One region of the Paenibacillus sp. FW104-T2 genome, then DNA from elsewhere that is predicted to be linked to it. Evidence: riboswitches for the same ligand, from Rfam matches in the RefSeq annotation. Region 1 holds a riboswitch; each other region holds the start of a gene.
The links. Region 1 has a riboswitch for cyclic di-AMP ahead of AC3WQ3_RS25395 (resuscitation-promoting factor). Riboswitches for the same ligand answer to the same signal wherever they lie in the genome.
Positions count from the first base shown of each region.

Region 2: it holds a riboswitch for cyclic di-AMP, as region 1 does, so the genes downstream of both, AC3WQ3_RS05460 (hypothetical protein) here and AC3WQ3_RS25395 (resuscitation-promoting factor) in region 1, are expected to answer to the same signal.
Region 3: it holds a riboswitch for cyclic di-AMP, as region 1 does, so the genes downstream of both, AC3WQ3_RS13365 (3D domain-containing protein) here and AC3WQ3_RS25395 (resuscitation-promoting factor) in region 1, are expected to answer to the same signal.

Region 1 is NZ_JBYTCE010000027.1:7,126-17,309, reverse strand. Features, by position in the region: gene rnmV (ribonuclease M5) at 1-188, opposite strand, end outside; gene AC3WQ3_RS25395 (resuscitation-promoting factor) at 341-1,525, opposite strand; cyclic di-AMP (ydaO/yuaA leader) riboswitch at 1,797-2,050, opposite strand; gene AC3WQ3_RS25390 (TatD family hydrolase) at 2,293-3,063, opposite strand; gene AC3WQ3_RS25385 (HD domain-containing protein) at 3,374-4,651, opposite strand; gene AC3WQ3_RS25380 (AbrB/MazE/SpoVT family DNA-binding domain-containing protein) at 4,970-5,224, shown strand; gene rsmI (16S rRNA (cytidine(1402)-2'-O)-methyltransferase) at 5,506-6,387, opposite strand; gene AC3WQ3_RS25370 (tRNA1(Val) (adenine(37)-N6)-methyltransferase) at 6,388-7,176, opposite strand; gene yabA (DNA replication initiation control protein YabA) at 7,276-7,644, opposite strand; gene AC3WQ3_RS25360 (PSP1 domain-containing protein) at 7,673-8,473, opposite strand; gene holB (DNA polymerase III subunit delta') at 8,592-9,563, opposite strand; gene AC3WQ3_RS25350 (YaaR family protein) at 9,573-10,016, opposite strand.
Region 2 is NZ_JBYTCE010000003.1:160,776-170,959, forward strand. Features, by position in the region: gene AC3WQ3_RS05445 (urease accessory protein UreF) at 231-932, opposite strand; tRNA gene AC3WQ3_RS05450 (tRNA-Leu) at 1,357-1,439, shown strand; gene AC3WQ3_RS05455 (glutathione peroxidase) at 1,575-2,051, opposite strand; cyclic di-AMP (ydaO/yuaA leader) riboswitch at 2,420-2,592, shown strand; gene AC3WQ3_RS05460 (hypothetical protein) at 2,711-3,106, shown strand; gene AC3WQ3_RS05465 (HAD family hydrolase) at 3,277-3,960, shown strand; gene AC3WQ3_RS05470 (Nramp family divalent metal transporter) at 4,123-5,418, opposite strand; gene AC3WQ3_RS05475 (organic hydroperoxide resistance protein) at 5,846-6,265, shown strand; gene AC3WQ3_RS05480 (zinc ribbon domain-containing protein) at 6,472-6,717, shown strand; gene AC3WQ3_RS05485 (hypothetical protein) at 6,879-7,157, shown strand; gene AC3WQ3_RS05490 (thiol-disulfide oxidoreductase DCC family protein) at 7,306-7,728, shown strand; gene AC3WQ3_RS05495 (DUF6612 family protein) at 7,824-8,687, shown strand; gene AC3WQ3_RS05500 (VOC family protein) at 8,925-9,308, shown strand; gene AC3WQ3_RS05505 (nucleotide-binding protein) at 9,488-10,184, shown strand, end outside.
Region 3 is NZ_JBYTCE010000009.1:67,487-77,670, reverse strand. Features, by position in the region: gene AC3WQ3_RS13420 (GNAT family N-acetyltransferase) at 1-33, opposite strand, end outside; gene xerS (tyrosine recombinase XerS) at 205-1,299, shown strand; gene mobB (molybdopterin-guanine dinucleotide biosynthesis protein B) at 1,465-2,004, opposite strand; gene AC3WQ3_RS13405 (molybdopterin molybdotransferase MoeA) at 2,010-3,278, opposite strand; gene hlpB (HNH nuclease-like protein HlpB) at 3,446-3,736, shown strand; gene AC3WQ3_RS13395 (DUF4247 domain-containing protein) at 3,864-4,598, opposite strand; gene AC3WQ3_RS13390 (DUF4178 domain-containing protein) at 4,610-5,116, opposite strand; gene AC3WQ3_RS13385 (DUF350 domain-containing protein) at 5,140-5,541, opposite strand; gene AC3WQ3_RS13380 (PspA/IM30 family protein) at 5,638-6,309, opposite strand; gene lpdD (prenylated flavin chaperone LpdD) at 6,434-6,775, opposite strand; gene AC3WQ3_RS13370 (polysaccharide deacetylase family protein) at 6,927-7,718, shown strand; gene AC3WQ3_RS13365 (3D domain-containing protein) at 7,847-8,521, opposite strand; cyclic di-AMP (ydaO/yuaA leader) riboswitch at 8,524-8,723, opposite strand; gene AC3WQ3_RS13360 (amino acid ABC transporter ATP-binding protein) at 8,990-9,715, opposite strand; gene AC3WQ3_RS13355 (ABC transporter substrate-binding protein/permease) at 9,702-10,184, opposite strand, start outside.

The DNA of each region.
Region 1 (10,184 bases):
ATGCGCTCACCGGCATGATCCGGGTCTGTTAAAACAATCACGCCGCGTCTCTCCTGTGCCAGTGCAATTCGCTTCAGGATTCGCTGATTGATGGCTGATCCGCCGGTCTCAATGGTGTCTGCCTCAACAGCCCGCCGGATGGCGACGGTATCGTCCCGTCCTTCTACCACAATGACTTCTTTTATCATGTTCCATTTCTTCCTTTCTAACGCAAAAAGAAGAGGAATATCCTCTTCTCTGCCAAACGGCGGCGAGCCTATTCAGACTCCACCGCCGCATATTCCGCATGATTCATTCATGCAACTATTTTATAGCATTCCCATTTCAAAGTAAAACGATTTTAGTTCGCTTCCGGCTTCACCGGACCGATCACATATACCGTCTTGCCTTTCTTACGTCCGAAATTCAGGGCATGCTTTACACTGTCATAATATACATCGATTTTGTTGCCTTTAATGGCGCCGCCGGTATCTTCCGCACGACGGAAGCCGAGGCCCTCAATGTACACCCACCAGCCGATCGGAATCACTTTTGGATCGACCGCAATGGTCCGTCCTTCAGTTACCCGGGTACCGGAAGCTGTTTTTGTACCAATGCCAGGCTCCTCAGAAGAGTAAGCGGTCATCGATACATTTTTAAGTACTTTGGAATATTTAAAAGAAGTGCCTGAGACGGTAATCACTTTGCTGCCTGATGCAGCGGTTTTCTTCGAGTTCGTTGTCGTTGCTTTCTTTGCTGTGGAGGTTTGGGCCGATACCGTCTGAATCTCCGGCTGCTTCACAACAGGTTTTGCTTTGGTTCCGACAGCAATAACTTTATCGACACGGTTGGTCGATACCGATTTGCCCACCATCTTTTTGGAGACTAGCTCTCCATCCTGAAACACCTTTTCGATATGCTGTACAAGTGTACCTTCTTTGCCGTTTACGATGACGCGATTGTCACCTTTGTACAAGCTAGGGTCAGCCGTTTTGATTACTTTGTACGCAATCGGCTGTTCCACTTCCACTGTACGCTTTGTTACACGCACTACGCGAATTTTCATATCTGCCTTGATTGGTGTTGCGAGCGCAGGATAAACCTTATCCTCACTGGCAACTTCAATTCCAGATTTCTGAATTGCATCTTCTACCGATGAATCGGTTGTATACAGAGTCTTGGTGTCTCCGTCTGCCGTAATGTTGACTGGAACGGCCCGCTCAATAACAATGCGGTCTCCATCTGCGATTGCCCCGTTCAAAGGCATGGATACCTCATCGTGGGGGCTGACTGTGATTGATTGCTCCTCCAGCATTTCTTGAAGCATTCCTGTACGAGTCTCTACCGCTTGAGCTTTGCCATCAATAACCAGCGAAATTTGTTTCCCGGCTTGACCGTAAACGACTAACAAGATCATGATTGTAAGCGCGATTGAGAAAATAGCGATCAGTGCCATTTGACGCATGTTCTCATGCTTCCACCGCAACGCGTAAGACTTACTGGATGATCGTGACTCATGGGTCTCTTCTGGTTGGAATGTGCCCACTTCTCCGTCCTCCTTCATAGCCTCGCCGTCTAAAGTTAATGCATGATGTCTTTGACGCGACTATACCAAATTTTCTACAGAACTGATCGATATCTCAATGACCGGTTCTGCACCATGAACCACTCTTCGCAACATGATGTCACCACCTGAATTCTTACCGTATGATGACCTTGTTTCTTTTATTCAAAAACAAAAAAGCCAAAGAAAGAGTGTAAGAGGAACTCTTTCGTGGCTTCCGAATGATTTTGAATATCGGAAATTCATGCACGAGGTTGCCTCTCTTTTTCCGCTTGCGAGGTTAGCTGTCGGGTTCGGGCGAAAGAGAGCCGCCCTATCTCCGGTCACCCGCTCATGGCGGATGCCCTTGAATTCACCCCGAGACCCAAAGAAGAAATCAAATAGTGCTTCGCAAATGCATCCGCTGCTTTTGGGTCAGCGAACGATGCGCATCAGCTGCTTACACTGATGTTTAAGCCCTATTGGTTCCCCCGCTCTCCGTTAACGGAGACTCAGCGAGATCGGTTCATGAAAAGTATTGTTGTGTCATCGGAAAGTGTCCCTTTGTTCATCCCCCGAACATCTGTCCAATTTTCCGCACAACAATTCACTGAAAAGATGATATCCTGTTTCGATGCATGTTGTAAAGCGTTGTTCAAGTACGTTTTTCTAAATATTTGGTTAAAATATTGTAATATTCTTCATTTATTTGGATCAAAAAGCAAATTCGCTCCGTCTACCTCTCTTTTTCACCGCATTTGCTTCGTTTTTTAACGAATTCCAAATCGTTCCATGGCATTTTTGGTCGTTATTGCAGCAATTTCCTCTACCGAAATGCCTTTAATTTCCGCAGCTGCTTCTGCAACCAGACGTACATGCGCTGTTTCATTTCGTTTTCCACGATAAGGATGTGGTGTAAGATATGGGGAGTCGGTTTCAATGAAAAATCGGTCCATCGGTACCTTCGCCAGTACCTCTTTCGGCTGCTTGGCATTTTTGAACGTAATTGGTCCACCGAAGGATAGATGGAACCCTAGATCAAGACAGAGTTTTGCCGTTTCCCAGCTTCCTGAGAAAGAGTGCATGACACCCCCGACTTGTCCAGCTTTCTCTTCACGCAAAATTTTGACAATATCCTCATGAGCATCGCGATTATGAATGACAATAGGCATGTTAAGTTCACGAGCCAGTCCGATCTGTTGTCTTAATACACGATGCTGCACATCCTTGGGTGAAGTGTCCCAATAATAATCCAGGCCAATCTCGCCTATGGCAACGACTTTTTCATGTTTGCACAGAGACGCAATCCACTCGAGATCGCCCTCCTGCATCGTAATGGCATCCTGAGGATGCCAGCCTACCGCAGCATATATAAAATCATACGTTTCGGCAAGCTTCATCGTGGATGGAATGGTCTCCCGGTTGAAACCGACATTGATCATACGGCCAACCCCGGCGTCTACAGCACGTTGAATCATCTCCTCGCGGTCCTCGTCGAATTGCGGTGCATCCAGGTGTGTATGTGTGTCGAATAACATCATTTGTATTTCTCCCTTCCTGTCGAATAACTGTTTTCTATCCCGATCAAAATCCTATAAAATGCACCCATTTTATCATCATCATTGATTTTTCAGAGTACAACATGTGGATTTTCCAAATTTAATTTCTACTATATATAGAAGCCCTTCTCACCTAAACTTGTTCAAAAAAAGTGTACATTACAAAATTATGTCGATCTACATATACTCTCCATTAAAGCAGATTACTGTATCATGATAATATCTCGAAATAGAAATTCTTTCTGTCATAGCTAATTTGTAAATTTTTTGCTCTTCACGGCTCACTTCATGATCATGAGAAGTATGGGCGGATATGAGAAGGCAGCTCGTGAATGATGGCGTCCACCTTGTTTTGCGGATAGTACAGATGATGCTTACCACGATGTATTCCACTGATTGAACGGACGATGTCCGAAACCTCGGACAATTCATGCAACTTGTCCTGTCGATCCAGCAGCAGAATCTGTTTGTCTGTCGATTCATCCGGACGAAAAACATCATACGGAAGATCCGTCGGAAAATCAATTTCTAGATCATATTCCGGATGAAGACCGGCTTTGGCAAAGGCAACTCGAATTTCTTCAATCGTTTCCACATCGATCTGTTCAACCTCTACATACTTATACAGCCTGCGATCCATAAAACGTTCGCATAACTCGCTCAGAACAGAATCGTTCTCTTTACGCCACTGCATGAATGTGGTCTGTATTAGAGCCTCATCCAATTGCAGATATTCATCAACAGTGAGCACTCCGTCAAACAGCTGCGGCAGTGGCTCCAGCATGAAACGGAATTGGAACCCCTGCTTCACCAGCTCTTTTGCACGCTTAAATATTTGTCTCAGGATAATTTCGGAGCTTCGGGTCACCGGATGGAAGTAAATCTGCCAGTACATCTGGTATCGTGACATCAAATAGTCTTCTACGGCATGCATACCGGATTCCTTGACTACAATTCTCCCGTGATAAGGACGAAGCATTCGCAGGATGCGGTCAAGGTCGATGGTTCCGTAGTTTACACCTGTAAAGTATGCATCCCGAAGCAAATAGTCCATCCGGTCTGCATCAAGTGGGCTAGTGACCAAATTCACGACGATTGGCTTTTCATATGTTTTCTGAATAACAGATGCCACCTTCTCCGGGAAATCGGGAGCAACCCGTCTCAGGATCGCCCCCACTTCGGTATCCCCAAGGATAATTCGGCAGGTCCAGTCCTCATGGTTCATGTCAAAGGCTTCTTCAATGGAGTGAGAGAATGGCCCGTGACCCAAGTCATGCAATAAAGCAGCGCAGAGTGCAACGGCTTTTTCTTCCTTAGGCCAATCGGAGTAGTGACTTCTTTCAAATTGAGAGATAATCTTCCGTGTAATTTCGTAAACGCCCAATGAGTGTGAAAACCGGCTGTGTTCAGCACCGTGAAAAGTGAGATAGGATGTTCCCAACTGACGGATCCGTCGTAAGCGCTGAAACTCGGGGGTATTGATCAACTGCCATATGATCGGATCTTGCACATGAATATAATTATGTACCGGATCTTTAAACACTTTCTCTTCGGTTAAACGCTGTTCCATGTCGCTTCGCTCCCTTGTTTTTGAGTTGTGTTTGTCGCTTTTAGCCCTAACCAGCCCGGTTATTCGACATACAATGACGAATTTTGTCGAATAAGGTACTTTTAATGTTTTCCAAATCGACAAAGCTGACATTGATGTTTAAATATGAAAAATCGCTCTTAACCCCTTGCCACCCGTAATCTTATCCAAAACAGCCTTAATTTTAAGCTAATTTTAAGGTTGACTGTTTTGGGAATCGTTGGTATGATGAGTATCATAAAACATAAAATAATGTCGAATAATGACAAAGATAAGTAGCTGAGAGGAGCACTGATTATAATGATGAAATCAACAGGTATTGTTAGAAAAGTAGACGAACTGGGACGGGTAGTTATTCCAATCGAATTGCGCCGTACACTGGGTATCGGTGAAAAAGATGCTCTGGAAATCTATGTTGACGGTGAGCGCATCATGTTGAAAAAATACGAGCCAGCTTGTATCTTCTGTGGTAACGCTGAGAACGTTACATACTTCAAAGGTAAAATCGTTTGTAACGAATGTATTTCCGAAATTCCTGCACCTGTGACAAAATAAGAAATTTCAGGTATAATGGACTTATTGAATTGTTAATTCTAACCTTTTTATATTCCTTACTTGCCTTCCCGGTGTGAACCCCACCGTTGGAAGGTCTTTTTTTTATTACCCCATTTGGGACAAATCCTGATGCAGCTCATCCATAACTAGGAAAGCGGTGAAAAATCAAAAAAATATTTTTGCACCGCCTCGGACTTTTTTATATTTCGCTAAGGTTTCCAATAAGAAACTTTTCAGGTTATGTTCTCCTATTTCACCGTATGTTTGGATCATGCAGAGGATTAGATCAGCGCGTTATATACATCACGTTTCGTTAACCCTCGGTCCGCTGCTGTTTTTTTCATCGCATCTTTGCGGTGAAGTCCTTCGCCTTCATAATGGCTGACGTGGTCCTCCAGGGACAATGGCTGCCACCAGGCTTCACGCTCTGCTTTACGCTCCTGTTCCTTAATGCCTTCTACAAGCAAACAGTACTCTCCAAGCGCCGGATGTTCCTCCAGCCAGTCTATGCACTCGCGAACCGTGCCTCGTGCAAATTCCTCATGTCGCTTCGTCAGCTCACGAGCCAGCACAACCGAACGATCCCCCAGAATCTCTTCCAAATTGACCAACGTTTTGCGAATACGATGCGGTGACTCATAAAACAACAACGTACCGTTAGATTCGTCAAAACCCTCCAGCACTTTTCGCATATCCTTTTTCTCGCGCGGCAAAAAGCCGCCGAACGTGAAGCGTTCCGTCGGTAGTCCGGATACAATTAGAGCAGACAATGCTGCATTGGCACCCGGAATCGGAATAACATGAATTCCTGCCTCAATTGCTAGTTGTACCAGATCAGAACCCGGGTCTGAAATGGCCGGCAGACCAGCATCGCTGACCAGTGCCAAATTTTTTCCTTCTATTATATAGCGTATCAGTTCAGGGCCACTTGCCGCCTTATTATGTTCATGATAACTAAATAACATGGAAGGGGTGATCTCAAAATGAGTGAGCAGCTTTCGGGTTTGCCTTGTATCTTCTGCCGCAATGATATCACAACTCTGCAATGTCTTAATTGCTCGAAATGTCATATCATCCAAATTCCCAATCGGTGTTCCAACTAAATATAACTTACCCCGACCATCATGGGCTTCCGCATAGCTTTTTTGAATGTGCAAAGTCACTTACACTCCTCCTTCCGTAATACCCGTTGGTTGTCGTGATCCGTAATAAATATCCATAATTTCATCACAGTAGGTTCCTTCTTCATTGTAGACAATGAGGGGCGGAAGCATGCGCACTTCGGGTTTGCCATCCTTCAGCGCTTCGATTAACACCATATTGGCTTCAAGGTGAGCACGTGGATGTACCATTCGGATCCGCTTCGGCTCAAGCTTGTACTCCCTCATCAGAGAGATAATCTCTCCGAGCCGTTGAGGGCGGTGAACCATGGATACCTTTCCTCCATTACGCACGAGACGATTGCATGCCTGAATCACTTCCTCCAATGTACATCCCAACTCATGACGTGCCATGGCTTGGTGTGTATTCATTTTAAGGTCACTTCCATTCAGCGGCATATATGGCGGATTCACAGTAATCGCGTCATACACAGCATGTCCTGTCTGTTTCACCAGTTCCCGCAGGTCGCCTTCATGAATTGTGATCCATTGGTCCAGAGCATTCAGCTTCACGCTTCTCCGTGCCATATCAGCCAGCCTTGGCTGAATCTCGATTCCTTCCAGGGTGGCCTGCGTACGCGTTGTCAGCAGAATGGGAACAACCCCATTCCCCGTACATAAATCGAGTACACGGCCTCGTTTAGGAACAGAAGCAAACCGGGCTAGCAATACGGCGTCCATGGAAAAACTGAATACTTCATCACTTTGGATGATTCTCAAATCATGAGAGAGCAGATCATCAATCCGTTCTGATTCATGCAAAATTACTTCTTTAGCTTCATTGGCTGTCATATGATACGTTCATCCTCCGGTACTCTATATCGCATTTTAGCTTTAGTTTAGGTCTATAACCTTGAAAAAAAACCGTAGGGGATCTTCCCTACGGTCACTTCATTTATTCAAAAAAGACAGGCAGAACAGACAATCGCCTTCCGTCCGCAAATGTCCGTAATAGACATTGCAGATATGGAATCCTTCGTGATACAGCCGGGCCAGATTATCATATCCTTCACCTACCACATCTTCACCTGTAGCCGGACCTGCCGGTCTAGCAGCTGGAGCCAGTGCAGATGAAACAGGCAGATCTACCGGAGCCTCACGCTTGAGCAGTTTGCGTAGCTGCTCATTCTCAATCGTAAGCCGCTGATTATCTTCAAGCAGCTCTTTGACAATCATTTTTAACTCTCCTAAATCACTGTGCAACTGACCCAATTGGGTTTCCATTTCATGAATGTGCGTAAACAGATTTTTCTTTTCCAAGTTTCCACCCCGAAGCAACCTTTATGGTTTACTTGATAACGACGTCATCCAGCGGAAGTTCTTTGACTTTACTGATGTCGAACAGTTGAACATGGACTGTGCGATTACCGGCATTGATGCCGACAACTTTCCCTTCACCCATAGAGGTGACGACCAACTTGCCTACAGCCGGCAGTTCTTCTCTCACACTTTCATAGTTATCATGCTCAAATTTCAGACAGCACATGAGTCTTCCGCACAACCCTGAAATTTTCGTCGGATTCAGTGACAGGCTCTGATCTTTGGCCATCTTGATGGATACCGGCTCAAAGTCTCCCAGCCAGGAAGAACAGCATAATACACGGCCGCAAGGTCCGATTCCTCCAAGCATCTTGGCCTCATCCCGTACACCAATCTGCCGCAGCTCGATCCGTGTCCGAAAAATGCTTGCCAGATCCTTAACCAGCTCCCGGAAATCCACTCTTCCTTCAGCTGTAAAATAAAAAATGATCTTGTTGCGATCAAACGTAAATTCCACATCGACCAGCTTCATCTTGAGGCCATGGTCTTTGATTTTATTTAAACAAGTACCGAATGCTTCTTTGGCTGCCCGCTTGTTCTCATCCACCACACGGGCATCTGTATCTCCCGCAACCCGAATGACCTTTTTGAGTGGCAGCACCACATCGGACTCGCTTACTTCCTTCTTGCCAACAACTACCTTACCGTACTCTACCCCCCGCGCTGTCTCCACGATAACGCAGTTTTCTTTCTGAATGGGAAGGTCCAGGGGATCGAAGTAATAAATTTTGCCCGCTTTTTTGAAACGGACACCCACTACACTATACAAAAAATTAACCCCCTTGTAAGCCAATCCCACTTCGTCTGAAGCCCTGTCTTCTTAGGGAACCCTCCGAAGTAATAACCGTTTGCATATGAATGGAACAAAAACTGTCCTCTCCCCAGCCTTATGCCAAACCGATCAAAAATTGCTCCAGACAAAGCTGGCCATTGACGTTGAAACGCAATTTTTTTCTGCATGCTGCGGCCAAATCCATATAGGACACCCACTGCTCCGTGCTGCGAGTATTAGCCAATTGAGACAGCATGTCCAACTGATCTATAAAAACGATATGTTCATGCCTACCGTGCTGGACATACAGCATATCCCTAAACCATAAATGGAATAGACTAAGCATAATATCCAGATGTTCTGAGAGTCCGGTTTTAAAAAGCTTCTGCTGTGCAGAGATTAATGATGTGCTGCCTCTGCCCAGGGACTCCTTCCCTAATTGTAACATTACGTTTCTAATTTCTGCAAACCAATTCTGCTGGAGAATTTCTCTACATGATTCGAGTCCTGACGCCAAATGAACCGCTGAACGTGCAAGATTGGCCGGATGCCCCTCCGCAATCAAAGCTTGCAGCATTTCCTCCGGATTTAGTGCACTGAAAGGAACAAGCTGTGAGCGTGAACGGATAGTCGGAAGCATGGCTTGACCATTGTCCGTAATCAGAATTCCTACCGCAGGCACCTGCGGCTCTTCCAGGAACTTCAGCAGACTATTCGCCGCCTGTACGGTCATTTTTTCTGCCTGTTCTATAATATAAACTTTGGGATGGCCAGCCTCTGAACGGTATGAGAAAATACGCTGCAGATCCCGAATCTGATCGATTTTAATATTGTTTCCATCTGGTGCAAGCATCGTTAAATCCGGATGATTACCATGCTCGACCTTACGGCACTCCAGACATTGTCCGCAGGCATCATCTTCAAGCTCTGTACAGAATATGGCTTTGGCAAACGTGACCGCTGTCTTCAGCTGCCCGCTGCCCGCTGGCCCGCTAAACAAATACGCATGGCTGATTGCCTGGCGTCTCAAGCTGCTCTGCAACATCTGCTTGGCTGCCTGCTGACCCATAATTTGTTGAAAGGACATACTTCCTCCTCAGAAGCTTAAATTAATAAGCATTCCCCGAATTTCTCCTACTTGTTGTAATAACGTGATTTTACCTTCTTCTGTTTCGAGCAGTTCATCAGCCATGGATAACAGCGCAGAGTCGATTTCATCAATTAGCTTGTATCTTTTGCCTCTGCCCCGCCGATCCCATCCTCTGGTCTCTTTCATGGATACACCCCGGCGAACCGTTTCTTCCAGAAATCTTTTGACAAGCTGCTTGTATGCTTTCAGTTCACGAATCGTCATGGAACGAGCCAAGCGATCGCCCTGCATCTGAATTTCACTTAGCCGGCGGTTAAGCTCGGCTTGTGAGGCGCGTTCGCCCTGGTGGCTCATCATGTCAGAGAAACTTTTGGATTGAACCGGTTTGGAACTGGAGTCGGTAGAATTGATCCCGCTCTGCATCGGTCTAAATCCAGGATTGATTTTCATCGATATGCCCGCTTTCTATTATAGTAGACCATCGACCATCAGCACAGTGCGCGCTGCGCCTGTGCGTGGAAGATACCCTTGTATGAGTCTCTATATATAATGGTAGTTAAAACTTGCCACCATTAACCTGCTTGGTAGTCAACTTCCGCCCGAAAGAAAGCAATCCCT
Region 2 (10,184 bases), on a different contig from region 1:
CAACCCGCCTTCGGCTGTGTATAATAGTGGGAGATGCGAGCTGTTCATTACATTATATACGTATTTACGTCATGTAACAATTATAAACGATGAAAAATAGTGTATTTATAACAAATAATGACGTAATAACGTGATTTTCTATAGGCATACGTGAAAAAGCACGTCAGCAAGGAGGTTGCTGCGTGCTTTTTCGTTTGGGGAAATATGAGGGGAGCTTGGAGTCGGTAAGATTAGGCGCGATAAGCATGCAGCCCTGCGCCAAGCATGTGGAAGCTGGGGAACAACGATTTCATGGACATTGAGGTTGGCTGTGCCGGTCCATCCGCAGCGGAGGCGCTAACGGTATTCCATTCATGCTCCAGGTCTGCGGCCAGGCGAACCAGCAGTTCCTGGGTTGCTTCGTTATGCATGGGGAGGACTTTGGAGGCTTCGGTTATGCATGCATTCATGGCTGAGTGCAAGTAACCCATTACCGCTTCCTCGACGGGGATATCGAGGTAGTGGTTGATCCAGGCGTGAACAGTAGAGAGGCAGCCAACAGACTCGTATTTGGCAAGGGTGTGTTCGAGCTGGCTGAATTCAATCCAGGGGTGGAGAGCCCGGGCCAGCTTGATCAGTCTTTTGCCCATGGCAGCAGCTTGCTCCCTTTGATCAGAAGGAGTCCGCTGAACGTGAACCAACTTGTCAATGAGTGCTGTTCGCCATGTGTCATTATGATCTGTTGCGCTGTAGATACCTTTAATCGCCATGCCCTCAAGTCGAACGATACTGGGATGCAGCTGGCAGCGCATGAAGGATTCCAGATCATCGGCATTTCGGATGCTGCCTTCAGCAATGTGTACATCCATGCCAAATGAATGGGTGAAACCTCCGACATGAATGGAGGAATCAAGCAGTTTGACATAATCGAGCAGCTTATTCCCACGGTTCACGGTCTTTCGCCTCCTATGTTCGTAAAATGTTATATTATATAACATTAATATTGGTTTCCGAATGCTTTTATGTTTAAAATCCGAATTATATGATATATATAATCACATAAATATCCGTATTTTGTCAATGGTTTCTTGTTTTTAAGCTTTAATTATATTTAAATGTTATATTTTATTACTTATATTAGTTGTAATCTCAAAATACAATGTTATGTATATGATATGTTTTCTTGTGAAGAGCTACAATTAAAAATGAAGATGTATAAAAGATTTGAAATTTAATGTATGCAGCAGTCAAAAGATCATGACGATAAAAACCGATATTTGGAGGAAAAACACAGGTGCAAAGTAGTTTTAATAAAAGTGCTTTACTTTTATATTGAGATCCTGTATAATCAATTTTGTTGCCGATTATTTACGACATGCGGTCGTGGTGGAATGGCAGACACGCTATCTTGAGGGGGTAGTGGGCGTATGCCCGTGGAGGTTCGAGTCCTCTCGACCGCATCATATTGTACGACAAGAAGAGGTTTTCCGAATATGGAAAACCTCTTTTTGCGTTTGGAGAAACATAAAAAAGGCCATTCACACAGAACCGGACTTTCTCTGGTTCCATGTTAATTATGGCCTCTCCATGTTGATCTATTTCAGCAGTTTCTCAATATCAGCTTCAATCTGGTCAGGAGTGGTTTTTGGAGCATAACGCTTCACGACCCGTCCGTTCTGATCAACGAGGAATTTGGTGAAGTTCCACTTGATGGCTTTGGATCCGAGCAGTCCCGGTGCCTCTTTTGTCAGGTGCTGAAATAGAGGGTGAGCGCTTGAACCATTAACATCAATTTTCTCAAACATAGGAAAGCTTACACCGTAATTCATCTGGCAGAACTCAGCAATATCGTCGGAAGATCCCGATTCCTGAGCGAATTGGTTGCTTGGGAAACCCAATACTTCAAACTGCCGGTCTTTGAATTTGTTGTAGAGTTCCTGTAAGCCTTCAAATTGCGGGGTCAGACCACATTTGCTTGCCGTATTTACAATCAGCAGCACCTTGTTGCGATAATCGGACATCTCGACTTCCTGGCCCCGAAGGGTATTGACTTTGTAGTCATAAACGGACATGATCAGTCGCCTCCATATCGTATAATGGGTTAATAATTCCTATAGTTATATTATATTGCTTACAATTAGATAATGCAAAACTAATTAAGTAAATTCCTATGTTTACTTACAGATATCTAAAATTACAACCGTTTTTCATAAGGACGAGAATTAGTGAGATTCACAGAGATGGATGGAGAATGGATTGGTTGTAAGCGATATCATTGATATGTAATGCCTTAAATTCGTCCATTCGGTGATCTGACCGGACTTTACACTAACATGTCGCGGGTGTATGATTCATATCGTAATTTCTAATTCAATTAAACTTAACATGAACAACGAAACAAACGATAATATCGCTCTGGTCAATACATGAAACAGGAACGATGTTTTAATCGCTGAGTTTCCATTCATTCATGGGTGGGAAACGGGGGAACCAATCGGAAAGGCTGTCATTGCAGCTAATCCATGGGGTGAATTTTTCGGTGCAAGCCGGAAATAGGGCGACTCTCGCGCCCGAATCCGTCAGCTAACCTCGTAAGCGTTAAAGGGAGAGGCAACAAGCCGTACGCATATTCATGGCGTTTTCGTCATGGGTTATTCAAGAAGCGTTCGGGAGGCCTTGGTCCCCCACGCTTCTTTTTTGTTGTCTTTTCACGCCAAGGGAGGAACGAATGATGGATAATGAGATGATTCTAGTAACAGCACCGAATGAAGCAGGACGCAAGTTTATCAAGCTGTTGATGTACAAAAAAATGCCGTTTGCCGTTCTGACCAACAGTGCAGGGGAAGAACGGAAGCTCCGCAGAATCGGAGTGGAGAACGTCATTCGCATGAATACAGCTGAAGCTCAGAAGTGGTTTCTACCGCAGTCGAGCGTAGGCAACGTTTTTATTTTCGAGAACAGTTTGAACCTGACCTGCCGCTATCTGCAGATCTGCCGTTCCTGGACTTCCAAATCACTATGTGTAATTACGGAACAGAGTCACCCCAAAGGCATTTACCGCGGGATGGGAGCTGACCGCATTGTGTATTCTCTTAATGGAGAAGTTGGCTTCTTGCTTAATGGTTAATGTGATAGCTGCCGATTGATCCGGTGTAAGGTGCCTGTTATAATTGAACTTGTGGAAAAACGGAATTCTGAGGAGACTCATGCATGATGGTGGGTCTTCTTTTTTATTTGAGCATTATTGTACATTGCTGATTTAGAGATTGCGTTCATGGCTAACAAGGAGGAATAGGCGTGCCGGATGTACGGGTGTTAAAATGGTTGTTCTTTGATGTAGGAGATACGCTGGTCGACGAATGGGAGCCGGTAGATGATATTATAGGGCAGTTTGTAAAAGAAGCCTGCTTGCTTGGATATCCGGTGAAAATAGAGGAAGTGCGAGAGATATTTGCCTCCTGTTACCGAAATTATGAGCAGTGGCCCATGAGGGTAGCCATTCGAACGCTAATCAGCGATGAACGTCATAGGGAGCAGATCCAGGAGAAGTTGAAGTTCCGGAAGGAGCTGGAGAAGCCCTTCGCTTCTGCTGACGCGGTGTTGAAGGAATTGTCACACCATTATCGAATCGGGATCATCGCCAATCAGAGTCCAGGGACAGCTGAGCGCCTGGAGAGCTACGGTCTGCGGAGGTACGTGGATGTACTGGCTTGCTCGGCAGAAGAAGGCGTATCGAAGCCGGATCCGGAACTCTACGCTGTGGCTTTGAAGCAGGCGGGATGTGAACCCGAGGAAGCAGTGATGATTGGAGATCGGATGGATAACGATATCATTCCTGCCAAGAAGCTGGGGATGCGAACGATTCGGATTTTGCAGGGCTATGGACGATTTCAGCCTGAGCTTGAGGGCCAAGAGCGTGCAGACTGGACCATCGAAGCCTTGGAGCAGCTTGTTCCACTGCTTGTGCCTTCTGAGGGTTAGTGGAAAAAATTTAAAAGTGATGACTTTCGTGTCATTAAATAAAGGACAAGGCAAGTGCACGGCAAGCTAAAAGGCTGATTCCCTTAAGTATTATACTTAAGGGAATCAGCCTTTTTTAATGAATCTCTGGTAAGAGGAAAACTGTTTTACAGCATATTCAGATTAAAACAGCATGATGGTCTGGAAGATCAGATAAACGTTCAGAACCACAATTACGGCAGCGATGATCCAAGAGATGACTTTGAGCCACAGTTTGTTGGCGAATGCGCCCATGCTTTTTTTGTCACTCGTAAACATCACAAGTGGAATAACAGCAAAAGGCAGCTGCAAGGATAGAATCACCTGGCTCAAAATCAGCAATTCTTCCGTTCCGTGTTCGCCGGCGATAGCCGTCACAATAACGGCAGGGATGATCGCAATTAATCGGGTCACGAGCCGGCGGAGCCAAGCCGGAATCCGAATGTTTAGGAAGCCTTCCATGACAATCTGCCCGGACAGTGTACCTGTAAGCGTAGAGTTCTGACCGGAGGCCAGTAGAGCGACACCAAACAGGATACTTGCAATGGTTGTGCCCAGCAGAGGTGTGAGCAAGTGATAAGCATCTGCAATCTCAGCGACCTGTGTCATGCCTGCGCTGTGAAATACAGCGGCTGACACAATGAGTATGGCGGCGTTTATAAACAGGGCAAGGGTCAAAGCGATTGTTGAATCCATAGTGGAGTAACGAATGGCTTCTCTTTTCCCCTGAGTTGTCTGTTCAATCTGCCGGGTCTGCACGATGGACGAATGCAAGTACAGATTGTGCGGCATAACCGTTGCTCCAATGATTCCGATGGCAATATACAGCATCGCAGGATTCTGTAGTATCTCGGCACTTGGTACAAAGCCGGTGAGTACCCCGCCCATGTCCGGTTTGGCCAGAAACAGGTCAATCCCGAAGCAGAGGGCGATGGTTGCCATCAACACGATGACCAGTGTTTCCAGAGCGCGGAAGCCTTTATTTTGCAGCAAAAGGATAATCAGAACATCCACAGCCGTAATAATGACGCCGTATAACATCGGGATGTTGAACAGAAGCTTCAGTGCGATGGCTGAACCGATGACCTCAGCTAGATCTGTGGCGGCAATAGCTAATTCACACAACACCCAGAGCATAATGACAACCGGCATACTGAACCGTTCGCGGCAAGCTTGGGCCAGATCCCGTCCAGTTACAATACCAAGCTTGCCTGCAAGTGACTGTAATACGACAGCCATCAGGTTTGAGATTAAAATTACGGATAATAGCGTGTAACCGAACTGGGAACCTCCGGCAATATCTGTTGCCCAGTTACCCGGGTCCATATAGCCGACAGCGACCAGATAACCTGGCCCGACAAAGGCGAGGAATTTTTTCCACCAAGCGGCGTTCTTCGGAACCTTCATGGAGCTGTGTGCTTCCCCAAGGGAGGGAGCCATGCCTGCTGCGGCTAATTGCTCAGCTGAAGGAGAATTGAATGGATTTTTTTTACTCATACATGTTCACCTGACTTTTTAATAATAATCGTATTGATCATCCTTATGATGAGAACTGAGCCATTTACTTTTATATGTCTGAAAATATATGTCGTTACTTACATTGTACTCATTCAATAATTTTTGTCTAGTGCAACTTTTATGTAGATGGACAAAATGAGAAGTGGGTGGAGTCAGGCTCTTAGTATATTACCCAACTTCAGAAAATTTACCTGCATATCATAGGTGGCGTTATGCTGATGAAGCCAGATGCATGAAAATGATAAAGATGCAGAAGCTGATGAAGTAACCCAAATTCGTTTCAAATTGAGCCAGAAGTTTAAATTGAATTGTAGGCAGCAAAAATATTGGTGAAAAAGGAGAGATTCTAATGGAAGCTTTATATACAGCAACTGCGACAGTCAAAGGTGGACGTACAGGTTCGGTAACTTCATCGGATGGAGTCCTTAAACATGATCTGAAAATGCCAAAAGAGCTGGGTGGATCCGGCGGTGAAGGTACGAACCCTGAGCAGCTCTTTGCCGCAGGATACGGTGCATGTTACGAAAGTGCTCTTGCCAACGTGGCACGTAAAGCTGGCGTTAAACTGGAAGATGTGACTGTAACAAGTAATGTATCCATTGGAAAAGATCCTGCGGATGACGGATTCCAGTTGTCGGTCCGGCTGGATGTAAGCATGCCGGGTGTGGATCATAGTCAGGCCGAGGATCTGGCTCGCAAAGCTCATGATTTTTGCCCTTATTCCAAAGCGACTCGCGGGAATATTGATGTCGTATTGAACGTGGTGTAAACCGAAAATCCCGCTGAAGTAAAGGGAGAGGTAAATGAAGCAGGCTATCCTAGATACCTGTTGTTTGGTACAAGCCCTGCTGGCTAACGGCAGGGTTTTGTATTTAAAATCAGAAGACATGCAGGAGATTGCAGGTTTAATCGCGTACTCTTTTACATAATTATACTCTTGCTTCATGCCAGGCATCTGAAAAAGGGGGAATGCAAATGAGTATTGAAGAGATGATTGAGCGAAGGTTCGTATGTACGAAATGCCGGGGAACGGATTGCAACATCAAGGAAGTATCCATGTCCGGGGCTGGTCTTAGCAAAATGTTCGACATTCAGCATAATCACTATTTGTTCGTAGCCTGTTCCTCATGTGGTTATGTGGAAGTATTCGACCCCGATGTACTAAAAGGCAAAAAGCAGGGTCAGGTAGGCACGATATTGGATATTCTGTTCGGTGGATAGTGTGGCATAACTTGGTGGGTATGGAATCAATTCAAAATAAGCTGAGAGGTTCGTGCTCCCTGAGTTGACATCGAACTAAAATTTCTTTAATATGACTTAGTACTGAGAAGTGTCATGCAGGGAATATGCAGGAAACAAATTTGAATTGACAGGTGATATCCATGTCTTATAGACCAAGTATTGCAGAATTGCAAGTAGCTAGTAAAAACGAAAAAGACGGATTGTATGAATTTACAATGAAGCTGGTAGATGGCACGCAATGCCGTGTATTCTACTCCAAATCTCCGGAATGGAAGATGACAGCGATCAGCCGTCTGCAGAAGACGCCTTGTCCCGTATGCCGCAAAGATTTCATTTGCAAATGCATGGACCAGTGGGCAGGAGATCTGCATCAACAAATGATTGAAGATCAGTGGATGGAAAAGGCAATTGCTGAGTAATTGCCCAAACAGATACGAGCGTAGGCTTTAGAGCCTGCGCTCTTTTTCTATTCTATTCCTTTGAGTCGTATAAATTTTGGGGATAGCCGAACGTGAAGGTGAAAAGTGGGTAAGTTAATCTAACAGCATAAATGAGGAGGCTTCAATTATGACATCAATTCGAGCGGATGAGCATGAGGGACACCCAATTGTACTCGTGGACGGGGTTTGTCACTTTTGCCAAGGATTAACCAAATGGATTATCAAACGTGATCCGGAAGGGAAATATCATTTTGCATCGCTCCAATCCGATGTAGCCAAGGACTTGCTGAAGAAAGGAAATCTGTCTACAGACAGCATGGATACGTTTGTACTTATCGAAAATGGTCGTTACTATACACGTTCGACAGCTGCACTGCGGCTGGCCAAAGGTCTGAAATTTCCGTATCCATTATTATACGTCTTTATTATTGTGCCCAAATTCATTCGAAATGCCGTATATAACTGGGTAGCCCGTAATCGTTACCGGTGGTTTGGCAAGGACGAAGCGTGTATGCTACCGACACCTGAGATCAAGAATCGGTTTTTGTAAATCTTACTAGAGCAAGCATGCACCACAAACATGATTAATAAAGGAAACATTTGGGTAATGAATACGGATCACATCTATTTTGGGAGGACAAACAGTTGAAGAAGTGGACGACATTCATTATCGGGGCATTATTAGCAGTAAGCCTGACAGCATGCGGTGACGATGCGGATAACAGTACTGCAACGCCGCCGGCTGGCAATGAAGCGACAAACGAGGGGAATACACCTGCAGAGCAGGAAACACAGATCCCTACACTGGAAGAATTGATTACCAAAACGAATGAAGCAGCCAAGGAAATGAAAAGCTTCTCGAGCGATGCAACCATTGATCAAAATTTGAAGCTGGAGGCTGGCGAACAGTCACAGGATCAGCAGGTAAAAACAACAATGAAGATGGATATCATCAAGGATCCAATGATGATCTATCAAGAGATGAACATGGAAATGTCCGGGCAGGAAGCACAAAACGTGAAGCAGTACATTACTTCCGATGCCATCTATTCGCAGGTGGGAGATCAATGGGTTAAAATTCCTGACGATCAAACGAAGCAGCTGATTGAGCAAATGAAATCAACCCTGAACCCCGAAGAGGAATTGGATCAATTCAATAAAATTGCGGAAGATACCAAGATCACCGAAGATGGCGACAATTATGTCATTACCGCAGACGTATCGGGTGATAACGTGAAGGAATTGGCTCAATCCGTCATGGAGCAGAATGGGACGGACGCCCAGACACAAGCGATGCTTGAACAGATGAATATTAAAAGCATGCAAATGAAATATATGGTGAACAAGGAAACGTATCTTCCTGTTGGTACCGACGTGAATATGGTGATGGAGATGGAGCAGGAAGGCCAGAAAATCACCATGGACATGAAGATGACCAGCACCTTCTCCAACCATAACCAGGTAGAAGAGATTATGATTCCACAGGAAGCATTGGACAGCGCGAAATAGGGAGAGATTAAGCTTGCTACAAGCAAAGACATCCCTTTTTGAAATCCATGCAACGTGGTTCTAATTGAAAACATCTTTGATTCAAGTTTGTGTGAACCCAGAGAGGTTCCTGCTTGGATCGAAGGTGTTTTTTTCTCTTTTCTACAACTGGTCAGGAAGCACAAAGGTATAGTATAGTCGTGTAAAACGATTAACTTTTTTTATTAATATCATATGACTTGGAAGGAGAATTACGCGATGATCGAATATGCTCATATACATCATGTTAGCCTGGCAGTGCGTGATCTGGATGTTGCCAAACAATTTTATACCGGACTGCTAGGTATGCAGGAAATTGAACGTCCGCCTTTCCGCTCTACAGGCACATGGTACGCGATTGGCAGTCAGCAGCTGCATCTGCTCCAGCATCCGGAAGGACATACACTGCGTGAGGCGGGAATTGATACGACAGATGGTCACTTTGCCATCTGGGTGAAAAGTCACAACGAAACGATAGCCTGGCTGGAACAGCAGGGAATTGAGTATGAAGCAAGACCGGATAGTGTTGCAGGATTCGCACAGATCTTCATTCTTGACCCGGATCGTAACATTATTGAATTTGATGCACCTTATCAATCATAAGGATGGAAGCATCAGATTGTTAATTGTATAAATCTCTTGCTCGTCCAGAAATTGTATGCTATATTATCCATACATTCATAGCACGTGACGGAAGCACCGTCCATAATCTTGCATAATACATGCGGATCATGGTCGGTGTTTTTTTGTGCTTTTCTACAGGGAGGGAGGAGAAATTGATCGTGCTGAAGGCGGTACTTGCTTCAAAAGACAAGGAGTATGTCAGTGCCTGGCTTGATTTTGTTCAGGGGAGTTCATTTGGTGCAGCAATGCGATTTACCGCCTTTTCACAGTGGGAATCGTTTCAGGAGTACATGCATGAACATGAAGGAAAGGAACAGCCGGATCTGGTTATTGCAGAACCTGAGTTTCTGAATCCCTGGCTGGAAAGTATGGGTGAAAGTCCGGGTGTGCCTTGGCTGCTTCTCAGTGAAGGTCATGAGGAGGTGGCGGAAGATAAGCGCTTAATGAAATATCAACCTCTGCCTGCATTGTTGGATACCGTTCTGAATGCAAGTCGGCAGCCTCGTCGCAAAAAGGTGCACCGTCCAGGACAGCAAACCCTTTCCATTGGAGTGGTGTCAGCTTCGGGAGGAAGCGGCAAGACAGCGGTGGCACTGCATATGACAAAGCAGCTCGGACTGGCAGGCTACGCCGTGCTCTATCTTAATCTGGAGACGCTGGACAGTGTGCTGCCGTTCCTCGAGAAGGGATTATCCCGAAGTGTACAGCGTGTTCCGGATGCTGAAACGGGGCTGTCCCGGCTGTTGTATGATCTCAAGGTCGGGAGGAAGGAATCGGGCAAGCACGGGCAGGTGACTACGCAGGCTCCCTCCAAGGGCATAGATGGTTACGTGCTTCGTCATGATGGACTGAAGG
Region 3 (10,184 bases), on a different contig from region 1:
TTCCCGAGGAACCAGCTCGATTTGCATATTCATCCGGTTCACCTCCTCTGCTTAACTTATACTAGTTACTTTAAAGGTTTGTAAAGCGAAGGGCAAGAATACAGCCCTCTTCTGTACTATTCCGTGAACAGGCTGTGACCAAGCAAATTATGGTACACTAGGACATAGAAGATTCGAAGAAGAATTAACCAGGAGGTGCCGAACTTGACCAATGTGCAAAAAGAGATTGATCGACGCAAGCTGGATGACAAACTGCCTTCCATGCCTTGGTTCGTTCAGCAATTCATTGATTATAAGCTGCCCGATTTATCACCCTCTACCCTGCTGGAGTACTTAAGGGACTATGATACTTTTTTCAGTTGGCTGCGTGCTGAAGGATTATCCCAGGCAGAATCTAACCGGGAAGTGACGTTAACTGAACTTGAAGTGTTACGGATGGATTCGGTAACCTCGTTCCGATTGTTCCTCGCTACTAAACGCGAAGGAGCCAATTCGAGAATTACGGTATCCCGCAAACTGTCCTCTCTGCGATCCCTCTTTCATTATTTGAGCCAAATTGCCGAAGATGAAGATTTCTATCCGTTGCTGAAACGAAATATTATGGCCAAGATTGAGATCAAACGCACACACAAGCCAAAGGACACTGCGGCGAAGCTCAAAGGGAAACTATTAGAGGATGAGGAGCTGCTTGAGTTCATCGGATATATCCTCGAAGGATATGCAGTCGACATGCAAAAAAACAAACAAGCTCTATACTCCCATGAACTCAACAAAGAACGGGATGCTTGCATCGCCAGTCTTATTCTCAATTCCGGACTGCGGGTATCCGAAGTGGTTAACCTAAATGTCGATGATCTGGATTTGAATAATAAACTGTTATATGTTTACCGCAAAGGTAACAACGATGAAACGTTCAAAACACCCGTATATTTCAGGGAGCAGGCCAAGGATGAACTGGCCAACTACATGCAGCTCCGGCAATCAAGGTATCGCACACCCAAACGGGAAAAAGGATTATTCATTGCGCTTCGTAACGGTGAGTCTGAAGGCAGTCGAATGACCAAACGTGCGATTCAGGCCATGATTATGAAATATGCCAAATGTTTTGGCAAACCGTATCTGACGGTGCATAAGCTGCGGCATTCCTTTGCGACAGACTATTACCTGCAAAATGATATTTATAAAACAAAGGAACAGCTTGGGCACGCCTCGACAGAAACGACCGAAATTTATGCACATCTTACGGACAAAACGATGTCTGAAGCCATTGAGCGTCGTTCAGAAGGTACGGGTTCATAAGAGGCTCCCATACCAAAAAACAGCGGATACTTTTTACTGATAACCAGTAAGAATATCCGCTGTTTTTTCGTTTATTCAAAATTATTTTTGATAACGAACTGTAGAGTTTGCTGAAATGAACCTGGATTACTCTTTCGATCACACCAAGTTCTTCCACGTCCTTGACTACTCTTTATTCACATGTTCCAGCAACCATCGAGCAATAAATTCTGGCTCCTGCACAGAATGCCAAACCACATCGCTGAGCGGATCAGGTTCACTGCATGAGGATTGCAAGGATTCTCTCGGAAACCAGGAAACAACTGCCATCACTCCCTTTAGCTTCTGAAGTATAGCTAGATGTTGTTCTTCACGAATCATCACCAGTTTGGGGTAAGGTGCCGCTTTGTATCCTTCAATCAGAATCCAGTCGTAATCCGATAGACGAGTCAGCATCGTCTCCAGACTGGTTGGCTGCTGCTCGATGATAGCCGTTCGCTTTTCCGACATTACTACCACGGCGGAAGCTCCCGCCTGATTGAAACGAAATGAATCTGTTCCTTCATGATCCATCTGGAAATGATCGTGTCCGTCATGCTTAATGACGGCAACCCGTAACCCTTCCGAAGAAAGATATCTCGTGAGTTCTGCAGTTAAGGTGCTTTTCCCCGTATTTTTGTATCCCACGATCTGCACAATATGTGGAAGTGTCCTTTTGTTGACCATGTGCCCTACCTCACCTGTCCACTTTGCAGCTTGAGTATGCGTACCTGTTCTCCTGCAGCAATCCCTTTCTTGTCAGGCGGAATGATGATCAGACAATCACTGTCCTTGATCGTAATCATGACGCTGGACTCATCCACTCGTGACGCAGCGGGCTTCGCATACACCCTGCCATCCCGAATCTCTGTGCGCCCCCGTACGAATCGCGTAAAATTGTTCACTTTCGTATATTCTTGATCCAGGGTCGCTGTCCACTCTTCCAAATAAGGCCGGGCATCGTTTTGCATCATACGAATGGTTGGCCGCACGAACAGTCCGAATCCTACAAAACAAGCTCCCGGGTTACCGGATAGGGCAAATAGTAACTTCCCACTCACAACCGCTGCTGTCGTAACACTTCCTGGTCGCATCGTCACTTTATTAAACAGCATCTCCATGCTGCCTTCCCGTACCAGATCCCCCATAATGTCATAATCCCCAACCGATACGCCCCCAGTGGTCACAACGATATCGTTATGCTCGACTGCTTCTGTCAGTTTAGCACGAGCCGTATCCACATCATCGGCTATAGATCCATACATCACAGGTTCGCCACCTGCCTCCACGACCAAGGATCGGAGCATATGACTGTTGCTGTTACGAATGCGTCCAGGCTGCAAAGGCTCATCCACCTCCAGCAATTCCGTTCCCGTTGCAAATATGGCGACTTTCGGACGTCGAAACACCGGTACATCGGCCACGCCAAAAGTAGCCAATACGGATTGTTCTCCTGCCTGGATGATCGTTCCGGCTTCAAGCAGCAGTTGTCCTTCCTGAACTTCCAATCCAATTGGCGTTATATTGGCATTGGGCTGGATATGGCGCTTTAATGCAATCCATTGTTCTCCATCCTGTTCCCTGCTTTCGGTCATCTCCAGCATAACAACGGCATCTGCTCCTTCAGGTACTTGAGCACCCGTCATGATCCGCGCGGTGGTACCTGGAGTGATGAGTAAATCCGAAGTATATCCACATGGAATTTCATCAACAACTCGCAGCCAGATCTGTTGATCGCTGGACGCGTGAGCTGTATCGCTGCTGACAATCGCATAACCATCCATACCTGATCTTCTGAAGAAAGGGTATGGATGCGGCGCATGAATCGTTTCTGCCAGCGTTCGTCCATGCGCAGATTCCAAGGTTACTTTTTCAACTAAAGCTGTAGTAACATGAGGTGATATTCTGGCCTGAGCAGCTTCGACCTGCACGGCTGTACGGTTAAATTTGGGACTTGTCATATCATCTGAATGTGTATTGATTCTCAAAATGGAAAGAACCTCCTTTGGGACAGAACTTGTTTAAGAAAGTGTAGCGTGAAAGCTGGGGTGTGACAAGTACTCGCCTCGCGGGTAACATGAAACTGTGAGCTTATGCCCATAATAGGGGTAAGAACGGAGGAGCAGATATGAGCAGCCGATGCGAATTATGCGGTAGAGAGCCTGTGGAAACAACAGTTCATCATCTCACGCCCAAGGAACTGGGCGGTACTTTCATGCCTACAGCTGATCTATGTATCCCGTGTCATAAACAAATCCATTCGCTATTTACCAACCAGGATCTCATAAGGCTCCATTTAACAGAACTTCAGGCACTACGAGAGAATGAACGAATGGCCCCTTTTGTTCGCTGGATTCGCAAACAGCCACCTTCCACCATTCCCCGGACACGCAAATCCAATCATGTTCGCAGATCCTAATTAAAACGATACCTCCTACTATAAAACAAAAAGAACAGCCACAAGGTGAGCTTGCGCATGGCAGGGTTCATTCTGCCTTACCTTGTGGCTGTTCTCTATATACTCTTCAGGCTGGCAAATCTCATCTTTACCTTCGCCTCATGATTCGTCCGCCGCCTACCCTTGTTTTGGGCTTCTTATAAGAGCTCTTTGGTGAATTGAACAATCCACCGCTCTTGTTACGTTCGACGGTACCGGTGCTCGGTTCCTTTTTACGGCTAAATAATCCTCCGCCTGAACCTACACTAGTATCGGTGTCTCCTCCCCGCCGGGTAATGGATCCTTTTCGGTCAACCGTGATGGGTGGAGCTGCTTTTTTGTCATTGCTTGTTGGTGCACGATAAGTACCTTGATTCGGTTTGTACGTATCACGATCGGTGTACCCTCTGTACTTTCCGTATCCGCTGCCGCCAAAGGAATCAAACAAATTGCCAATGAGCGTTGCGGTCAAATACCCCTGTAAAAAGGAAGAATCATAATTCTGACGTACATATTCCTTGGAATCCACCTCAATTAAGGTATCTTCCTTCTTGTTCGGGTCCTGCTGCAAATGATAATACTGGTCCTGATACACCAGGAACATCCGCTCTTCATTTTCCGCCGAGATCTGATCAGGTTTACGCTGTTCGGATAACTCCTGAGCAACTTCCGGAACAGTACGGTCGGCAGCCCGATACACGTAGGATGTCGTATTGCCACTGCCACTTACAGACTCAAGCGGATAAGTGTCCTGAACGGAAGGCATCCCGCACGCGGACAACAGGGACATGACAAGGCTGAGGACCAGCATTAATTTTAATCCAAGTGCCATGCGCTTTTTCATTGGAACCTCTCCTAGCTCGAACGAATCACTTTGATATCCGCAGGAAGAATGGACTCACCTTCATACAGAGTAAATCTTCTGTCTTGCCATTCCACACGCAGAAGCATGTTATCATCAGACTGATACTGCCAAACCAATTGCTCTCCAGCCTGACCATAAGGTGTCCTGCCAGCAGTGGTAACCATTCCTCCATATTCTTCCTCCAGATGATACGCGCGTCCGTCCAGATCAAGTAAGGTTGGTACTTCGTCTGGTGCGTCAAGACGCCCATCAATTGGCGTATAGAGGGAATAACGTGTCAATTCTCTTTCTTCTACATGCAGATGTCTAAACGTTGTACCGTCCTGCAGTGTTAGTACCACCGCTCTTCGGGCACGATGCTGCACCCGCCCCACGACTTCATACGTAACGAGCGAGACCTCACAGATATCTCCAGGCTCAAGGTCCAGCATGGTTTTCTCAGCTCGTGGTGGTTCGGGTTTGGCTAGTATTCCTTTAATCCGTTTCCATACACTCATACCCATTACTCCCGTTCGTTATCTTATAAACAAGCTGCAATAATTAATGCGCCCACGATGTGCAAGGCACCGGAGAACAAGCCATATCCGGTCTTCCCTTGCTGGATTCCTGTGTCCAAATCAAGATTGGCCCATGTGCGAATCATAAAGTGCACAACGCTCTCCAGAATAAGCAGGATGACAAATGAAACAACCGATACAAGCAGCGCTTCACCCAGATGACCCGCTGTCGAAATCGAAGTTGCAAGCACATACCCTTGAGCAAAGAGCTTCATGACCATCCGTGTCGTAACCGCCATGTTCCCTGCCTTAACTTCCGCAAAATCCTTATACTTCGTAAATAATGAATCCACATACATCAATACAAAAAGCAAAACCGAGCCAGATAATGTCCAGACCAGCATCGCCAAAATGTTCAAATCCATTTACACAGCCCCCACTTATCAACATGAACCGCATTTAAAAGCGAAGGAGAAACGCTGTCTCTCCTCCGCTAGTGAACCCTGCCTAAGATGCAAGGTTTAGTTCTTATTTTCGTACTGCTTCATGAGTGCCGCCAGTTCATCCTCAACGGCCTGATCCTTGCCAAGTTTCTCGAACTCTTCATCCAGTGATTTTCCTTTGGAAGACATTTCGTTGCTCGCTTCAGCCTGTGCTTCCATTTGCATCATTTTTTCTTCCATACGTTTCATGCCAGCACTAGCTGTGTCGGAACTAAATCCGTTCAGCGCTTTGTTGATTTCGGTTTGTGCTTTTGCTGCATTGTAACGCGCTACCAACGTTTCACGCTTGTTTTTCATTTGTGTCAATTGCTTGCGCATTTCATCCAGCTTGCCGCGCAAATTGTCTGCCGAAGCCTTGTTTTGATCATAGCTTGTTTTATATTCTGCCATTTTTACTTCAGCAGCTTTTTTCTCTTCCAGAGCCCGGCGCGCCAGATCCATGTTCTGTGCACGTGCTGCGGTATGAGCTTGCTCCTCACGTTTCTTCACCAATGCTTCCTGTTCCTCGAACAGCTGCTTGAATTTTTTCTCAATCGCGATTTGTTGAGCAACAGCCTTCTCTGCATCTTCCAGATCTTCCTGCATATCACGGATATATTGATCCGTCATTTTGATTGGATCTTCTGCCTTGTCAATAATGGCATTAATGTTAGACATCGTTAAATCACGCAAACGTTTGAAAATGGACATTATGGTATTCCTCCTAGTCGATATTACATCCTTGTATATAATCATACATACGTGGTAACTTTCATCCCGTTTCAATTTTACCAAAAAAAATCATAAAACACGATTCCGGGTCAACCAAAATCTACTATTTTATATCATTCACCAGGGTTAAATGGTCGCCCAGCAGCTTCTCCGCAGTCTGTACGATCTCATCGATCTGTACACGTGTAATGGCATCAAAATGAAAGCCCATAATAACGGTTACGGTCACCTTGAGGGAATTTGCGGCCTTACGTGCAAGGCGCTCACATAATTCCTGTTCCTTATGCCCCGGAATATGGACTGCCGTTCCCACCACGCGTTCTCTTTCGGGATAAAAGGTCGCCACAGCCCCTATATGAGCTTTCCCACCCGTGATCAAAAATATCTTATCCTCTCCAGCTTCAATGACCTGCAAACGAACCGATTTCAAATCATACGTACTCATCCTAGTCCACCCATCCTTTGTGTGTATATGTAATGGTGGAATTATGAGCTTATCGACTGAATTGGACAATGAAACTTCTCACATTTATGCATAATGGACCATCACCGCGGGCATACCAAAGAGAACGCAATTTGACAAAGGAGGCTGTATCATGCGTATTCGCCTCATCGCATTCTCCATGTTGATCCTTATGTTTATGAGTGGAAGCTATTCACCTGGACAACTGCTGGCCAAACCCGTTCCAGAGAGCATGCCTGCTGCAAAGCCGGATCTATCTGAGGATGAACAACTGACACTCGGTCAGCTAAGGCAGAAATATGCCGATACGTTCAAGACCAATGGACCTTCAACCAGACAGGTAGCACTGACTTTTGATGATGTGCCTGATCCGCGCTTCACTCCGCAGGTATTGGATATTTTAAAGAAATATAATGTAAAAGCGACTTTTTTTATTGTCGGCAACCGGGCTGAGAAACATCCCGACCTCGTCAGACGGATCGTTAGGGAAGGTCACATTGTTGGGAACCACAGTTACAACCACCCTGAATTCAGTAAGCTGTCTTTGAATGCTTTTCGCAAACAAATTCTACATACCGGCGACATTATTCGTAAACTGACCGGGTATACACCTAAAATGATTCGTCCTCCATACGGGGACATTAATGAGAAACAGCTACAATGGGCCGCAAGACAGCAATACAGCATCGTCAACTGGAATGTGGATTCGCTCGATTGGAAAGGCCTCAGCAAAGAGCAAGTGAAGCAGAACGTTCTATCTGCAGTCAAGCCAGGCTCCATCATTCTTCAACACGCGGGCGGAGGCGTGGGCTCCAATCTGTCCGGTACCATTGGAGCACTTCCGGAGATTATAGATGAACTTCGATGCAGGGGCTTTAATCTGGTGACTTTGGACGAAATGCTGCAATTGCCAAAAAGCAAATAATACTCGGCTTCGTAAACCAAACACACAAGTTATAGAACTACCAATCTTGCGCGTTTTAATAAAGAAAAAGGGTACCCTTATTTCACGTTAATCGTGTCATAAAGGCACCCTTTTATTGGCGCTGATACTTATTTCAAGATATAAAGTTCAACATCCTGAAAACCAAATGTGCTCACAGACTTCTGGCTTCCAGGAATGAAAATATCAATCCGTTTCCCTTTGATCGCCCCGCCGATATCCCGGGCAGTAGCCACAAATGCCTGCTTAGGCAGCCCCGGATGGGAGTGACCTGTAACAAGAACCTTCGTACCCAGTGGGATCACACTAGGGTCTACTGCAATCGTGCCGAGTTCAAGTGGATTACCGAAGTAATCAACAGGACCCCATCCACCATTTTCGGAAGCGGCTGCAGAGTACGCTGTTGCTTTCACATCAATGGATTTACTGTAATCAAACGTTTTGCCCCAGGCCTGAACGACTTTATCATCAGCATTCACATCAAGGCTAGCTGTCGTAATCGTCTTAGCACCCGTCGAGCTTTTCGCTGCTGGAGCAGCTGAGGCCGTGTTTGCTTTTCCAGGAATCGTAATTTTCAAACCACCATAAATGTTGTAAGGTGAAATATCACTGTTTGCTTTAACCAGAGTGTTCAGTCCAACTCCATATTGTTTCGATAAGGTATAGAAGGTATCCCCCTCTTTGGCCACGTGAACAGAATCAGCGTGAGCTGGAACGGCCTGAATGAGCATTGCTGCTGTCAGCAGGGCTGTTGCTGTTTTGGCTATAGTTCTCTTCTTAATCATGGTCTTCCTCCCTCATTGTGCCTGCGAAGTTAGTTGTCGGATTCGGATGGAGGAAACCACCCTATAGGTCTCTGTTACATTCGTCTTGCGTTATGTACCCCTAATTCACCCCAAGCAGCGTGCGTTTCAATCTTCCCCTCCACGGTCTGCATCATTACATCCTCCACACTTCCTCCTCAGGAAGTTTCGGCAGGAACAATATATCACAATTTTGTAACCAGGGTCCGTAGTAAATGTTACCAACTGTCTATAACAACACATTATGATGCTTAAAAAATAAGGATTTTTCTTAAAAAAGAGCGATCAAGCAGCTCTGGAACAATGACAGAAACGTTACTTTTACGACACTGGATCCTTACCCATGCACAAAAAAACAACCCTGCTAACGTGACGTGAGCAAGGTTGTTTAATTTCGTTTTTTTGTTCATTCTATTTAATCCGGTTCACTGACTGGATCATGCTCAAAGGCTATGACAAAACTTTACCGAGAAAGTCACGCGTACGTGGATGCTTAGGTTGACCAAATACTTCATCTGGTGTTCCCTCCTCCACAATTACACCGCCATCCATAAAGATGATGCGATCACCGACTTCACGGGCAAAGCCCATCTCGTGGGTAACAATAACCATCGTCATGCCGCCTTCAGCCAGGCGCTTCATAACGTCGAGTACTTCACCAACCATTTCAGGGTCAAGTGCAGACGTCGGCTCGTCAAACAGCATCACATGCGGCTGCATCGCAAGCGCTCTGGCAATGGCAATCCGCTGCTTCTGCCCACCAGACAGCTGACTTGGATAAGCATCTTTTTTATCCAATAGCCCCACGGTTTTAAGCAAGTCTGCGGCGATCTGCTTGGCTTCCTGTGCAGACTGCTTTTTGACTTTGATCGGGGCAATGGTAATGTTTTGCTCCACGGTTTTATGCGGAAACAGATTAAAGTGCTGGAACACCATCCCCATTTTCTCCCGCGTTGCATTAATGTTGTGTTTGGGATCCGTGATCGATACGCCTTCGAAATTAATTTCACCTGAAGTAGGCTGCTCCAACAGGTTAAGACAGCGAAGGAAGGTACTTTTGCCTGATCCTGAAGGACCAATCACGACAACGACCTCGCCCTTGCCAATTGAGACATCTATGCCTTTAAGTACTTCATTTTTGTCGTAGGATTTGTGTAATTGTCTAACGTCTATCACTTGCACTCAACTTCCTTTCCAGTCGACCCAGCAGCTTGGACAAAATGAATGTCAATACAAAGTATATGGCTGCTGCAATAAGGAACGGATTCATTCCTTGGTACGTAATGTTTTTGACTACACTTGCCTGATACATGATATCAACCATACCAATGACCGAGATAATGGAAGATTCCTTGATGATGGTTACGAATTCATTACCGATGGCAGGCAGTACAGCTTTGAAGGCCTGAGGCAAAATAATAAATCTCATGGCCGCGGCTCTACCCATCCCAAGCGAACGGGCTGCTTCCAGTTGACCACGGTCAACGCCTTGAATCCCTGCACGGAAGATCTCTGCCAGGTAAGCACCACTATTGATGGAAAGTGTTAAAATACCCGCCTGAAGAGGCGAGAACGTAATACCAAATGTCAAGGCAAGACCATAATAAATAATCATCAATTGAACCAGCATCGGCGTACCGCGTAT